Regions from separate parts of the Pseudomonas sp. FBCC-B1565 genome, predicted to be linked through region 1. Evidence: riboswitches for the same ligand, from Rfam matches in the RefSeq annotation. Region 1 holds a riboswitch; the other holds the start of a gene.

What was found. A riboswitch is a leader RNA that binds a small molecule or an ion and turns the genes downstream of it on or off. The one in region 1 is predicted to bind cobalamin.
Region 2: linked by a shared signal. The riboswitch ahead of cobO (cob(I)yrinic acid a,c-diamide adenosyltransferase) and the one ahead of NL123_RS09895 (ABC transporter substrate-binding protein) in region 1 are both predicted to bind cobalamin.

The regions. Positions count from the first base shown of each region.
Region 1 is NZ_CP101438.1:2,091,877-2,099,396, forward strand. Features, by position in the region: gene NL123_RS09885 (ABC transporter ATP-binding protein) at 1-159, opposite strand, end outside; gene NL123_RS09890 (FecCD family ABC transporter permease) at 156-1,160, opposite strand; gene NL123_RS09895 (ABC transporter substrate-binding protein) at 1,157-2,167, opposite strand; cobalamin riboswitch at 2,271-2,465, opposite strand; gene NL123_RS09900 (hypothetical protein) at 2,569-3,012, shown strand; gene NL123_RS09905 (DNA/RNA non-specific endonuclease) at 3,162-4,088, opposite strand; gene NL123_RS09910 (M4 family metallopeptidase) at 4,219-5,280, shown strand; gene NL123_RS09915 (protealysin inhibitor emfourin) at 5,295-5,600, shown strand; gene NL123_RS09920 (aldehyde dehydrogenase family protein) at 5,657-7,039, opposite strand; gene ptrR (putrescine utilization regulator PtrR) at 7,143-7,520, shown strand, end outside.
Region 2 is NZ_CP101438.1:1,780,694-1,788,213, reverse strand. Features, by position in the region: gene NL123_RS08540 (cobyric acid synthase) at 1-618, opposite strand, end outside; gene cobD (threonine-phosphate decarboxylase CobD) at 615-1,604, opposite strand; gene cbiB (adenosylcobinamide-phosphate synthase CbiB) at 1,597-2,505, opposite strand; gene bluB (5,6-dimethylbenzimidazole synthase) at 2,502-3,152, opposite strand; gene NL123_RS08520 (cobyrinic acid a,c-diamide synthase CobB) at 3,149-4,456, opposite strand; gene cobO (cob(I)yrinic acid a,c-diamide adenosyltransferase) at 4,453-5,064, opposite strand; cobalamin riboswitch at 5,145-5,391, opposite strand; gene NL123_RS08510 (C40 family peptidase) at 5,496-6,035, opposite strand; gene NL123_RS08505 (C40 family peptidase) at 6,180-6,809, opposite strand; gene hda (DnaA regulatory inactivator Hda) at 7,023-7,520, opposite strand, start outside.

The DNA of each region.
Region 1 (7,520 bases):
ACGCAAGCCGGCGAGCAGCTTGAGCAAGGTGGATTTACCTGAGCCGTTCGGTCCGACAATCCCGAGGGTTTCACCCAACTGCACGTCCAGATGAACATCCCGCAGCAACTCGGCCTCGCGCACCTTGAAGCCCAGCCCGCGGCAGCTCAATACGCTCATCGCGCGTTCCTCCGGCCAATCAGGATCAGCGCAAACACCGGCGCACCGACCAGCGCGGTGACCACACCGACCGGAATCACCTGGCCCTTGATCAGCGTGCGCGACAGCACATCCGCCGCGATCAGAAACAACGCGCCACCCAACGCGCTGGCGGGCAACAGCCGCGAATGCCCGGTGCCAAGCAACAGGCGCACGGCGTGGGGAATCACCAGCCCGACAAAGCCGATAGAGCCGACAATCGACACCATCACCGCCGTCACCAGCGCCGCGCAGCCCACCAGCACAAACTGCACGCGACGCACCGGGATGCCGAGGGACGCCGCCGAGTCGCTGCCAAAGGTAAACGCATCCAGCGCGCGCCGATGCCACAGGCACACAGCCAAGCCGACGACTGCCACCGGCACCGCCAGCCACACCGAGGGCCAGCGCACGCCGCTGAGGTTGCCGAGCAGCCAGAACATAATGCCGCGGGCCTGTTCGGAACTGGCCGACTTGGTGATCAGGAACGCGGTGAGCGCATTGAACAGCTGCGAGCCGGCAATGCCGGCGAGGATGATCTGCCCGGTGCCACTGGCCGAACCGCTGGCCCGTGCCAACAGGATTACCAGGGCAAACGCCGCCATCGCGCCGACAAATGCGCCCGCCGACAACGACACCAAGCCGCCGCCCACCCCCATCAACGCCACCAGCACCGCACCGGTCGAAGCGCCGGCGCTGATGCCCAGCAGGTAGGGATCGGCCAGCGGGTTGCGCAACAGCGATTGCAGGATCACCCCGCAGGTCGCCAGCCCGGCACCGCAGGCCGCAGCGACCAGGGCGCGGGTGAGGCGGTAGTTCCACACCACGCCTTCATCGATGGGGTCGAGCACGTAGCCGGCGCCCCACAGTTTGTTGGCGAGTACCTGGAGCACCACCTGCGGCGAGATGGCGGTTTCGCCGATGGCCACGCCGGCGAGCACGGCAATCAGGAGCAGGGCCAGGGCGAGCAGGGTGCGCATCATTTTGGCAGGTCGTAGCCGTCGATGGCCGTGGCCAGTTGTTCAAGGCCGTCGAACATGCGGATGCTAGCCTGCAACGCCAAGGCGTCGAGGATGATGATGCGGTTGTTTTTCACCGCGTCCATGTTGCGCGTGACCGGGTCGCTGCGCAGGAAGGCGAGTTTCTTTTCATGGTCGTCGGCCGGGTAGCGGCGGCGGTCCATGCGCGCGATCACCAGGAACGTCGGGTTGGCCTTGGCGATGGTTTCCCAACCGACGGCAGGCCACTCTTCATCGGACTGCACCACATTGGAGAGGCCGAGGGTTTGCAGCATGAATTCGGGGATACCCTTGTGGCCAGCCACGTACGGGTCGCTGGCCATCTCGGCACTGGAAAACCACACCAGCGCGCTGGCCTGCTTGAGGCCTTTGCCCTGCACGGTGGCGACGGATCTGGCCAGGCGCGCCTTGAGCTCGTCATTCAACTGCTGGCCGCGCTCCTGTACGTCGAAGATCTGCGCCAATTGGCGGATGCTTTTATAGATGGTCTCGATGCGAAACGGCTCCAGCCGCGTGCCGTCGGCGCCCACCAGGTTGTCCTTGCCTTCGCAGTCGGAGGGTAGCAGGTAGGTGGGAATCTTCAGTTCATGGAACTGCTCGCGGGTGCCAACCACGCCTTGCGGCCCCACCACCCATTCCAGCTCGGCGGCCACCAGCTGCGGGCGTTTGGCGATCACTGCTTCGAAGCTCGGTTCGTTGTTGGCCAGGCGCTCGATGTTGTCGTTCTGCGCCTTGTACTGCGGCAGCACGCTGTTGAACCACAGCGAAGTGCCGACCACTTTATCGCCTACGCCCAGGGCGTAGAGCATCTCGGTGGCCGCCTGGCCGATGGTCACGCTGCGGGCGGGGGCTTGCGGGAAGGTGATCGGGCTGCCGCAGTTTTCCACGGTCAGCGGGTAGTGAGTGGGCGCGGCGTGGGCCAGGGCACAGAAGCCAACACCTGTAAGCAGGGCGATAACGCGTGGCAGCATGGGGCGATCTCCGAGTGAAGCGTACGTGCCATTCGGAAATCCACTCTCGGGCGCCGGGGGGCGCGACAGGCAAGAATGTCCTTCCCGGACACCCCGCCGGTTAGTGATTGAGCTTGGGCCGGCAGGTCTCCTGACTGATGCGTCGTCGCCACGCTCCAGCCTTCCCGGACGAGGTCCAGTGGCATCGAGGAGCAGGCTCAGCACCTACAGTTGCGGGGGCAGTTCCGATTGGCGCGGGTGTACCGCGCCTCGGATTCCCTATTAGTCCCGTTTGGGAACCGGCGCGGTATGGTAGTCGATCACGCGGTCGAGCGGGAGGCCGTGAAACCAACGGTGGCTCTTTGAAGGTGGGGCTCCTATGATGCGCAGCCAATGGATCGCTTTATCACAAGGAATAGACAGTGAAATTATTCGTCGCGCTCGCCCTCGCCGCCGCTCTCGTCGGTTGTGCCACCCAAGGTAAATCTGAACAGCAGATTCTTGATGAGGCCGCCTCCGCCTATGTCAAGTCGATGCCGGCGGGGTCGGACAAGCTCCGGCTGCATACGATGAGCATCCCCAAAAGCGGTATGTTCGGCGATACCCTGGCGATTTCCATGGCGGGTGAGCAAAATGCCGCGCACCTCAGGGCAGAGCTGCTCGATGCCAAACGCTTGGGCGATGTGTTCTTTTTGATTATCGGTGCCAGCACGCCGGTTGATGTTGCGGTGATCGGCAAAGCAGTCGAAGGGCAAAACTTGAAGGGTATGCAGATTTACTACTCGGGCACCGAGGCGCAGAAAGACGCCGTGCGTGCGGCAGTCGAGAAAACGCAGGCACAGTTTCATTACATCAACGCGCAATGATGGCTAGCCCGTTGACTCGCCTGGGTACGGCGCTCGCCACGGATGCAGTGTTCACCCTTGATGGAATCGTATCAGCCAGATCAAGAGCGGCTCGCCTCGCGTCGTGGTGAGTGTCAGTTGTCAACGCGGATCAACCTGTGAAGCGTTGATCAAAGACGAATGTCTTCAGGCCCCTGGATCAGCGCTTCAATCCGCGTGCCGGTGGCGCGTTCTTCGTTGCTGAAGCCGTCGTAGTCGGCCAGGTTGCCGAAGCGGATGCCGGTCAGGCGCTCGATCTGGATCACACTGCGCTGGTAGGTGCGCAGCTGGCCGAACACCAGCTCCAACTGGCCCAGTTCGCGGCTCTGATCGATCATGTAGGCGCTGGCCGAAGGTTTGCCGTCATCGCTGAGGTAGGCGACCACCTTCCAGAACGCCTTGGGGATCTGCACGCCCCGGTACACGCGGTCGTCGTCGGCGAACACCGGGCCGCTGAACACCGTGGCCCGGGCTTTCCAGCGCTGGGTGTTGTCGAGGATGTAGTCTTCGAGTTCCAGCCAGGTCTTCTGGTTGAACCCGCTCATCTGCGGTGAGCAGTTGGTGAAGTGGAAGGTGTCGAGGTTGGCGGTTTGCGCCACATCGCCCCAATTGGGGTCTTGGCGGCGCACCAGGTGGCCGCGGTCGAGGCCGTTGCTGGCATACAGCGCTTCGCCGACTTGGGCGTCGACCGGCAGGCGGCCATCGTAGGCCCAGGTGTCGTTGCTGCGGATGATGTCCACATGCTGCCCGCCATCGATGTTCACGCCCACATACAGCGCGAGGCGCTTGGCACGTGACATCGTGATGGAGAAGTGCGTGTAGTCCAGGCGCTTCTGGGCATCGCTCGCCAACGCTTCTTCCAGCGTGGGCCAGGGCACTCCGAAGCTGCCGAGAAAGTCTTCTGCGTAACCGCGCCGGTCCTTCAAGTCTTTGGCCGGGGTGACGCGGGGTGTCGCTGCCCTGGCCTCCAGCAGCGTGGGGCTCGGCGCGATCAACGGGCGCAGGTCGGCGAGCCGGGGGCGGTAGGCGAGGTCGATTTTGGTTTTACGTGCGGGCATCGGTCAGTCCTCCTTGGATAAACACGACTGCAACATAGGTTAATGACAATTGATCATGCGCACCAACCCCTGGGGGCTATCCTCAAACGGTCACCCGGACGTTCAGCACACGCCAACAAGGAGCCAGCCAATGTGTGATCGCCATTACCGAAACCCGATTTTCTGCCTGATTCCGCCGTATATGCTCGACCAGATCGCGCGTAACGGTGACAAAGCGCAACGGGATGTCGCGCTGCGTACCCGCGCCAAGGACAGCACGTTCCGCTCACTGCGCATGGTCGCGGTGCCTGCCAAGGGGCCGGCGCACCTGGCGCTGGCGATGGGCGCCGACAAACGGCGTTCGATCTACAGCGCCGAGGGCACCGACAGCCTGCCGGGCAAACTGATCCGTGGCGAAGGCCAGCCCATCAGTGGCGACGCGGCGGTGGACGAGGCCTATTATGGCTTGGGCGCCACTTTCGATTTTTTCGACCAGGTGTTCGATCGCAACTCCATCGACGATGCCGGCATGGCCCTGGACGCTACCGTGCACTTTGGCCAGAACTACAACAATGCGTTCTGGAACTCGACCCAGATGGTGTTCGGTGATGGGGACGGCGAGCTGTTCAACCGCTTTACGGTAGCCCTCGACGTGATTGGCCATGAACTGGCCCACGGTGTCACCGAGGATGAGGCCAAGCTGATGTATTTCAACCAGTCCGGGGCGTTGAACGAGTCGCTGTCGGACGTGTTCGGTTCGTTGATCAAGCAGTATGCGTTGAAGCAAAAGGCCGAGGACGCCGATTGGCTGATCGGCAAAGGGCTGTTTACCAAAAAGATCAAAGGCACCGCGCTGCGCTCGATGAAAGCCCCGGGCACCGCGTTTAACGACAAGCTGCTGGGCAAGGACCCTCAGCCCGGGCACATGGATGATTTTGTGCAGACCTACGAGGACAATGGCGGGGTGCATATCAATTCCGGCATTCCCAACCATGCGTTCTACCAGGTGGCGACAAACATCGGCGGGTTTGCCTGGGAGCGTGCCGGGCGCATCTGGTACGACGCATTGCGCGATGCGCGGTTGCGACCGAACTCAGGGTTTTTGCGCTTTGCGCGCATTACCTACGATGTTGCCGGTCGACTCTACGGTGCGAACAAGGATGAGCAGAAGGCGGTCAAGGAGGGCTGGAAGGCGGTCGGTATTTCGGTCTGACGTGAGGAACAGCCATGCAAATTTCGCTGAAGGAAAACGGCGGGCCTGCTTTTTTTCCGGGCCTGGCCAAGCCGCGTACAGTTGAGTTGGACAGCCTGCCCGAGCAGGACCAGCAGGAGTTGCGGCAGTTGGTCGAGGCGTGCGACTTCTTTCAGCTGCCGCAAAGCAGTGAACCCGCGCCCGGTAACCCGGGCCAGGTGCATTACACCCTGACGGTGAAGGAGGACCAGCGCGAACACACGGTCTGTGTGCTCGCGCCAGTGAAGTCGCAGGCGCTGGAGGGGTTGGTGCAGTGTGTGCGGCGGCATATTCGTGCATAAACAATTTCAGGCCACCGCATGCCTGTGGTGAGCCACAGGTCAGGCGCTGCTCTGATTTATTTGCGATCCAGCCACACGGTCTGGGCATTGCAGAACTCCCGTACGCCGAAGTGCGACAACTCACGCCCGAAGCCACTCTTCTTGATCCCACCAAACGCCACCCGTGGGTCTGAAACACTGAAGGCATTGACGAAGATGCCGCCGGTTTCCAGCTGATTGGCGATGTCCCGCGCCTTCGCCGGGTCGCTGGTGAAGATGCTCGCGGTAAGGCCGAACTCGCTGTCATTCGCCAGGGCCACCGCATGGTCGGCGTCGCGGGCGGTGATGATCGAGGCCACGGGGCCGAACAGTTCCTGTTTGAACGAGGTCATCTGGTCGGTGACGTTGGCCAGTACGGTCGGCGCATAGTAATTGCCGGCACCGGGTACTTTATGGCCGCCCAGCAGCAGGGTCGCACCTTCTTCCAGGGTGGCCTGGACCTGGCCGTGCAACTCGTCGCGCAGGTCGAAGCGGGCCATCGGGCCGATGTAGGTGGCGGCTGAAGTCGGGTCGCCCATCACCATGGCGCGGCTGGCTTCGAGGAATTTGGCGGTGAAGGCTTCCACCACGCCTTCCTCGATGATCAGGCGCTTGGCGGCGGCACAGACCTGGCCGCTGTTCTGGAAACGGCCGATCAGGGCGGCTTGCACGGCGGCGTCGAGGTCGGCGTCGTTGAGCACGATGAACGGGTCGGAGCCGCCCAGTTCCAGCACGCATTTTTTCAACGCGGCGCCGGCCTGGGAGCCGATGGCGATACCGGCGCGCACGCTGCCGGTGAGGGTGACGGCGGCGATGCGTGGGTCGGCGATGGCCTTGGACACACCGTCGTTGGTCACGTTGACCACTTCAAACAGGCCTTCGTCGAAACCGGCTTTGCGGAACGCCTGTTGGATCAGGTAAGCGCTGCCCATCACATTCGGCGCGTGTTTGAGCACGTAGGTGTTGCCGGCCAGCATGGTCGGTACGGCGCCACGCAGGACTTGCCACACCGGGAAGTTCCACGGCATCACGGCGAAGATCGGGCCCAGCGGGCGGTATTCGATCTGGGCGCTGCCGTTGTCCACCAGGGTCGGTTCCGGGGCGAGCATGGCCGGGCCGTGGGCGGCGTACCACTCGCTGAGCTGCGCGCACTTTTCGATTTCGGCACGGGCCTGGGCGATGGGTTTGCCCATTTCCAGGGTGATCATCTGCGCCATGTCTTCGGCTTGTTCGCGCAGAGCGCTGGCCAGGCTCAGCAGCAACTCGGCGCGCTGGCTGACCGGCTGGCGGCGCCAGGTGCGGAAGGCGAGGGTGGCGCGCTCGAGGGCGGCGTCCAGTTGCTGCGCGGTTTCATACGGGTAGCTGCCGACCGTTTCGCCGGTGGCCGGGTTGATCGAGAGGGCGTGGGTAGTCGCGTTCATGGCACCGTCCTGCTGAATGATGAGATTGGGTTCAGCCTACGGGGCTAGCTCTTTTCTGGAAACTGAATAATATTAAGCAATACATTCACGATTGGAGAATGACTTGGACCTGGTGCAGCTGGAAATCTTCAAGGCCGTTGCCGAGCAAGGCAGCATCAGCGCCGCCGCGCAGTTGATTCACCGCGTGCCGTCGAACCTGACCACGCGTATCAAGCAGCTGGAGCAGGACCTGGGCGTGGAATTGTTTATCCGCGAGAAAAGCCGCTTGCGCCTGTCGCCGGCGGGCTGGAATTTCCTCGGCTATGCGCGGCGCATCCTCGACCTGGTGCAGGAAGCCCGCGCGACCGTGGCGGGGGAGGAACCCCAGGGCGCGTTTGCCCTCGGTTCGCTGGAAAGCACGGCGGCGGTGCGTATCCCGGCGTTGCTCGCGGCGTACAACCAGAAGCACACCAAGGTCGAGCTGGACCTGAGCACCGGACCG
Region 2 (7,520 bases), 310 kb from region 1:
CGGCTGCAACAGCGCGATGTCACCGCGAAAACGGTTGATGATGAAGCCCTTGACCCGCGCCTGTTCCGTGGGTGACAGCAGCTCCAGGGTGCCAACCAGATGGGCGAATACCCCACCGCGATTGATATCGGCGATCAGCAACACCGGGCAATCCACCGCCTCGGCGAAGCCCATATTGGCGATGTCATTGGCACGCAGGTTGATTTCCGCCGGGGAGCCAGCGCCTTCCACCATGACCACGGGATAGGCCTGGCTCAACCGCGCATGGGAGGCCAGCACCGCCTGCATCGCGATGGCTTTGTAGTCGTGATAGGCCACGGCGTTCATGGTGGTCACGGCACGGCCGTGGATGATCACTTGGGAGCCGGTGTCGCTGTTGGGCTTGAGCAGCACCGGGTTCATGTCGGTATGGGGTGCCAGATTGGCGGCCTGGGCCTGTACTGCCTGGGCGCGGCCGATCTCGCCACCTTCGGCGGTCACGGCGCTGTTGAGCGCCATGTTCTGCGGTTTGAACGGCACCACGGCCACGCCCTGGCGTACCAGCCAGCGGCACAATGCGGTCACCAGCGTGCTCTTGCCGGCATCGGAGGTGGTGCCCTGCACCATCAGCGTACTCATGTTGCGTCCTTATAGGCGGCCAGGGCTTCGTCGAGGCGCTGCCAGTCGGCCTCGGTGTCGGGCAGGCCGAAACGCAGGCTGCTGTCGTGGACGAACAGGCGCAGCAGAATGCCGCGCTGGGCCATGAATTCGTGCAAACGCTCAGCGTGGGGCGTGATCCGCCATTGGAACAGCGCGCAGCCACCGTGGGGTGGAAAACCGTGGCGCTCCAGCAACGCGAACAAACGCTGGCCCGCCTCGACACAACGCGTGCGTTGCAGCGCATGCCCGGCCGTGTCGCGCAGGCACACTTGGCCCAGCACCCGCGTCGGCCCGCTGACCGCCCAGGGGCCGACCTGCTCGGCGAGCAACTTGAGCAACTTGCGCTCGGCCAACACAAAACCCAGGCGCACGCCGGCCAGGCCGAAGAATTTGCCGAACGAGCGCAGCACGATCAAACCGACCTGATGCGCCTGGCTGGCCAGGCTCAGTTGCGGGGTCACGTCCATGAAGGCTTCGTCCACCACCAACCAGCCGCCGCGCTGGGCCAGCCGCGAGTGCCAATCCAGCAAGCGTTGCGGGCTCAGGCTCAGGCCGGTCGGATTATTGGGGTTGACCACCACTAGTACGTCGAGGCCATCCAGGAAGAAGTCGACTTCCTGCTCCTGCACTTCGCGCACCACGTAACCGGCACGGCGCCAGGCTTCGGCGTGTTCGGCATAGCACGGCGACAGCACGCCGACCTTGCCCGCGCGACGCAGCCGCGGCAGCAACTGGATCGCCGCCTGGGAACCCGGCACCGGCAACAGATGCGCAGCGCCATAGTATTCGCTGGCGGCCTGCTCCAGGCCGTCGTCGGTTTCCGGCAGGCGCGCCCACGCGCGCAACGGGATCTCGGGGATCGGCCAAGGCCAGGGCGCGAGGCCGCTGGACAGGTCGAGCCAGTCGGCTTCGGCTATCCCGTATTGAATCGCGGCCTTGCGCAACCGGCCACCGTGCTCAAGCATAGAATTGCGCCCCCGCGCATAGGATCAGCAGCCACAACCATACGCCGCGCTGCACCAGTTGCCAGCCCCGGTCGATGGAATCGGCATCCGCCGCCGGGCCTTCGCCCAGTTGCGGACGATGGTGCACTTCACCGTGATAGATCGCGGCACCGCCCAACTCCACGCCCAGGGCGCCCGCACCAGCGGCCATGACCGGACCGGCGTTGGGGCTGTCCCAGGTCGGGCCTTGGATCCGCCAGCATTTAAGCGCCAGGCGCGTCTTGCCCAGCAGCGCGTAGGTCAACGCCACCAGGCGTGCGGGAATGTAGTTCAGCACGTCGTCGATTTTTGCCGCCGCCCAACCGAAGCGCTCAAAGCGCTCGTTGCGATAACCCCACATGGCGTCGAGGGTGTTGCTCAGGCGGTAAAGCACCACGCCCGGCACACCGGCCACCACAAACCAGAAAATCGCAGCGAACACAGCATCGCTGCCGTTCTCCAGCACCGATTCGGTAGCGGCACGGGCAACTTCGGTGCGGTCCAGCTCGCTGGTCTGGCGGCTGACCAGGTAGCTCACGCGGTTGCGCGCCTCCTCCAGGTCATCACTGCGCAGCGCCTGGGCCACCGGAATCACATGCTCGCCGAGGCTGCGCATGCCGAGGGCGCAGTACAACGCCAGGATCTCCAGCACCCAGCCGATGTACGGCGCCCACGACAAGGCCGTGGCCAGCAGCGTCAGCGGCACCACGGCGATAAACCACGCGGTCACGCCATGGCTGCGCCAGCCACGGCCACCGGTATTGAAACGCTGCTCGATGCGCCCGGCGAAATTGCCGAACGCCACCAGCGGATGCCAGCGCCTGGGTTCGCCCAGCAGCGCATCCAGCGCGACTGCAGCGACACACAGCAAGGCCACACTCATTGACTCACTCCCCACGCATTCTCATACAACATGTCACTCAACGGCCGTGGTTCGGTCCAGCCTTCGAGCTGCAACATCGGTGCCGGGTAGAACTCGGCCACTGGTCCCAGGCACAGCACGGCCAGGGGTTTCGCGCCGGGCGGCAAACCCAGCAGATCGGCCAGCGCCTGCGGTTCGAACAACGAGACCCAGCCCATGCCCAGGCCTTCGACCCGCGCCGCCAGCCACAAATTCTGGATAGCACAGGACAATGACGCCATGTCCATTTCCGGCAGGGTGCGACGCCCGAAGATGTGCCGCTCGCGATCGTCCATCAACGCCGCCACCAGCACTTCGGCGCAGTCGTGAATGCCTTCGACCTTGAGCTTCATGAACTCATCGGAGCGCTCGCCCAGGGCTTCGGCAGTGCGTACGCGTTCTTCTTCCACCAATTGTTGAATCTGCCCACGCAGTTGGCGGTCGCTGATGCGGACAAAGCGCCAGGGCTGCATCAGGCCGACGCTGGGCGCCTGGTGTGCGGCCTGGAGCAGGCGGTGGAGCAATTGCGGGGCGACCGTACCGCCGCTGAAGTGGCGCATGTCGCGGCGTTCGGCGATGGCACGGTAGACAGCCTGGCGGTCGGCCTCGGGGAAGGCGTTGTCAGTCATAGTGCTGAATCGGGCGCAAACAATGCGGCCACCGCCTGGGGATTGGATGGGAAATAGAAATGTACGTAGGACGCCGTCATCCGCCCCTGCCGGTATACCGCCTCGGCACCGCGCCCGCCGTTGGGGCTCAGGCCACGGGCGATCGGCTGCCATTCAGTGGTGGTCAGGGAATGGTGATAGGTATGGCCACGCAGGGTGCCTTCCGGCAATTCGACGCTTTGCAGGGCCAGGGCCGCCAGTTTCTTTTGCATCACCGCGTCGCCCTGGAGCAGGCCAAGCAGTTCGGCGCGGACGCCGTCGACATCGGTCAGCGAGTCCAGCAGGTAGAGCATGCCGCCGCATTCGGCAAGCAAGGGTTTGCCGGCCGCGTGGTGAGCGCGAATGGCGTCGAGCATCGGGGTATTTTCCGACAGCGCCTGGTGGTGCAATTCCGGGTAGCCGCCGGGCAGGTAGAGGCTGTCGGCGTCGGGCAACTGGCTATCGTGAATCGGCGAGAAGAACACCAGCTCAGCGCCCATCGCGCGCAGCAGGTCGAGACTTGCACCGTAGGTAAAAGCGAAGGCCTCATCGCGGGCCACGGCAATGCGCACGCCGTTGAGCAAGGGTTCGGCCTCGATCACTTGCGGCGCAGCAAATGTCACCGGTGGCGGCAAGGCGACTTCGCAACTGCTGCCCAGGGCTTGGGCGGCAGCGTCCAGGCGCACATCCAGGTCATTCAGTTCGCTGGCCTGCACCAGGCCGAGGTGGCGACTGGGCAGTTCGATACCGGTCTCGCGTGACAACGCGCCATACCAGCGCAGGCCCTCGGTGAGGCTGCCTTCGAGCAGTTGCGCATGACGCAGGGTGCCGACCCGGTTGGCCAGTACGCCAGCGAATGGCAAGTCCGGCTGATAGCGCGCCAGGCCCAATGCCAACGCACCGAAGGTCTGCGCCATGGCCGTGCCGTCGATCACCCCCAGCACCGGCACGCCGAAGTGCCGCGCCAGATCGGCGCTGGACGGTGTGCCGTCGAACAGGCCCATCACGCCTTCGATCAGGATCAGGTCTGCCTCCCCCGCCGCTTCCCAGAGCAAACGGCGACTTTCCTGCTCGCCCACCATCCACATATCCAACTGATACACCGGCGCACCGCTGGCGCGCTCGTGAATCATTGGGTCGAGGAAGTCCGGGCCGCATTTGAACACGCGCACCTTGCGCCCCAGGTTGCGATGCAAACGGGCAAGCGCGGCGGTGACGGTGGTTTTGCCCTGGCCGGACGCCGGAGCGGCGATCAATACGGCAGGGCAATGACGGGGCTGATTCAAAGTTCGACGCCCTTCTGTGCCTTGATACCGGCCTGGAACGCGTGCTTGAGCATGCCCATCTCGGTGACGGTGTCGCCCATTTCGATCAACTCGGGTTTGGCGCCACGGCCGGTGACCACCACGTGCTGCATCGGTGGACGGGCTTGCAGGTCGCTGAGGACCTGGTCCAGGTCAAGGTAGCCGTGCTTGAGCGCGATGTTCAGCTCGTCCAGCACCACCAGGCCGATGGAGGGGTCTTGCAGCAATTCGCGGGAGACCGCCCAGGCGGCTTCGGCGGCGGCGATGTCGCGCTGGCGGTCCTGGGTTTCCCAGGTGAAACCTTCGCCCATCACATGGAAACGCACTTGCTCGGGGAAGCGGCGGAAGAACAGTTCTTCACCGGTGCTGTTACGCCCCTTGATGAACTGCACCACACCACACTGCATGCCATGGCCCATGGCTCGGGCCAACATGCCGAACGCGGAGCTACTCTTGCCTTTGCCATTGCCGGTCAGCACCAGCAGCAGGCCGCATTCGTTGGGGGAGTTGGCGATGCGCTCGTCGATCACGGCTTTTTTGCGCAGCATGCGCGCCAGGTGGCGTTCGTCGCGGTCGGGGGAATCGGTCATGGCAGCTCTCCGTTGGGGCTGGACAAAAACGGCGGGCAGGAAAAAAAGAACAACAGACAGCCAAGCATCGCCCACCGTGATGCTGTTGGATGTTGCAGGCCGGTCTCCGGGCTCATGAGTGGTGTGCGGGTTGAAGGCAGGCCAACGCTGCGCCTTCCCATATCGCAGGCGATACAGTGGCAAAAAGCAGCGTCTTGACTCATTTACCGTTGCGGGGGCAGCGCCGGAATCGCGGCGGCACTGTGTAGAAGTGCGCTCACTCACCGGCTTCCCTGTTTCACTCCGTCGACCCGTGGGTCACAGAGCACCTGGAACAAGCGGCGAAGGGTAGTAGGTTGGGGGTGGAGCGTCAATTAAAGCAACTTGAAGTCGACACAAAACAATTGTGGGAGGGGGCAAGCCCCCTCCCACATTTTGATTCGTGTCTGGCGCTAAGGATTACGTGCCAGGTTGCCCGGCAACACGCGCTTGGCACTCAGGTAGGCATTCTGCCAATAGGCCTTGGACAGTGTATCCAGCTTCACCGTACCGCCGGTTTGTGGCGCATGGACAAAGCGCCCTTCACCCACGTAGATCCCGGCGTGGCTGACCTGGGAACCGCCACCGGTGGCGAAGAACAGCAGGTCACCGGTCTGCAGGTTCTGCTCGCTGACGTCCTGCGCGCGCATTACGATCAGCTCGCGGGTGGTACGCGGCAGGGAAATCCCGGCGGCATCGCGGAAGACAAACCCGATCAGGCCACTGCAATCAAACCCGGAGTCCGGCGTATTGCCACCCCAACGATAAGGCGTGCCGACCAGGCCCAGCGCCCGGAAGAGTACGTCTTCGGCCGCAGGCGAGAAATTCTGGGTGGAATAGTTGAACACCGGCTTGGGCTTCACCGCTACGGGAGCGGGCGGCGGTGTGCGGCTTGCGCAGGCGCTGAGGAGCGCGGCGCAGACAATGAGAATAAGGCGGGCCGAGGTCGACATGTGCAGAACAATCCTGGTCTGGATGCGGCTTTCGCTGCCGAACGCTGAAAACCAGAACGCGCAAGCAAAGCTCGCGCGAACGGATTACAACAATATCCAGGGATTCTAGCGCTTACACGTCAAACTTCAAGTATCACTTTAAGTTTACTTGCTAGCGGTAACCGTCGTCGGGGCCATGGCGAGTGCACGCTTGGCTTCGATGAAGGTTTTGCTCCAGTAGCTGTCACCCAGGTTATCGACCCGGACACCACCACTGCGGCGGCTGCTGGAGTGGATAAACTGGTTATCGCCCAAGTAGATACCGGCGTGGCTGACACGACCACGGCCTGCCGTACTGAAGAAAAGCAGATCACCGGGCTTGAGGTTGTTGCGTGCGACCAACGGTGCATTCACGTTGATCATTTCACGGGTGGAGCGCGGCAGGTTCATGCCGGCTTCTTCGCGAAACAGATAGCCGATGAAACCGCTGCAGTCGAAACCGGCTTCAGAGGTACCACCGAAACGGTAACGGGTACCGATCAGGGACATGCCGCGTTCGAGGATGCTGTCGGCCAGGACTGGAAGCTGGTAAGGCTTGTTGCCGGCGAAGTCGGCCAGTTCCTTTTCCGTTGCAACTTCTTCCTCATAAACAGAGGCAGATTGAGCAGCAACGAATTTTGCCTGATTTTGAACCTGTGGTTTTTGCTGATCTGCCACCTGCTGTGGGTGGGAGGCGCAACCAAACAACAGGGTAACGAGTGCGAGGGGCACGAGGGGTGCGAAGCGATTTAGCATGGGCACGACCGTGGCTGATATGTAAAGAAGTCGAGACTATGCCTTCTATCACATCGATTTGCAAATTCAATCGTGGTCTATGTGACTTCTTGTTTGGACTATGACATCTAAGCCCTTAACACCCTGTACCTGCCTTTTGCGTGGCCAAACCGGCTCAAACGCAGGTTTTCTGGCGCCTGTAATTTGCCGAAAGCCGCGAAAACAGCGGGCTAGCTACCAGCCGAGGGTTTCTTTGAGGAAGGGGATGGTCAGCTTGCGCTGGGCCTGCAAGGAGGCCTGATCGAGCTGTTCGAGCAGATCGAACAATGCGCTCATGCTGCGGGTGCCTCGAGTAAGGATAAAGTGCCCGACCTCGTCGGTGAGGTGCAGGCCGCGACGGGATGCGCGCAGTTGCAGGGCACGCAATTTGTCTTCGTCGGACAGCGGGCGCATCTGGAAGATCAGCGCCAGGGTCATGCGCGACTTGAGGTCGGCCAGCTTGATCGGCAACTCGCGGGGCGAAGTCGACGCGGCAATCAACAGGCGCCGACCGCTGTCACGCAAGCGGTTGAACAGGTGAAACAGCGCTTCTTCCCATTCCGCTTTGCCGGCGATCGCTTGCAGATCGTCCAGGCACACCAGTTCGTATTGCTCAAGATGGTCGAAGATGCCGATACCGCGGTCCATCAACTCGGCCAACGGCAGGTACACCGCCGGTTCGCCCATCTGCTC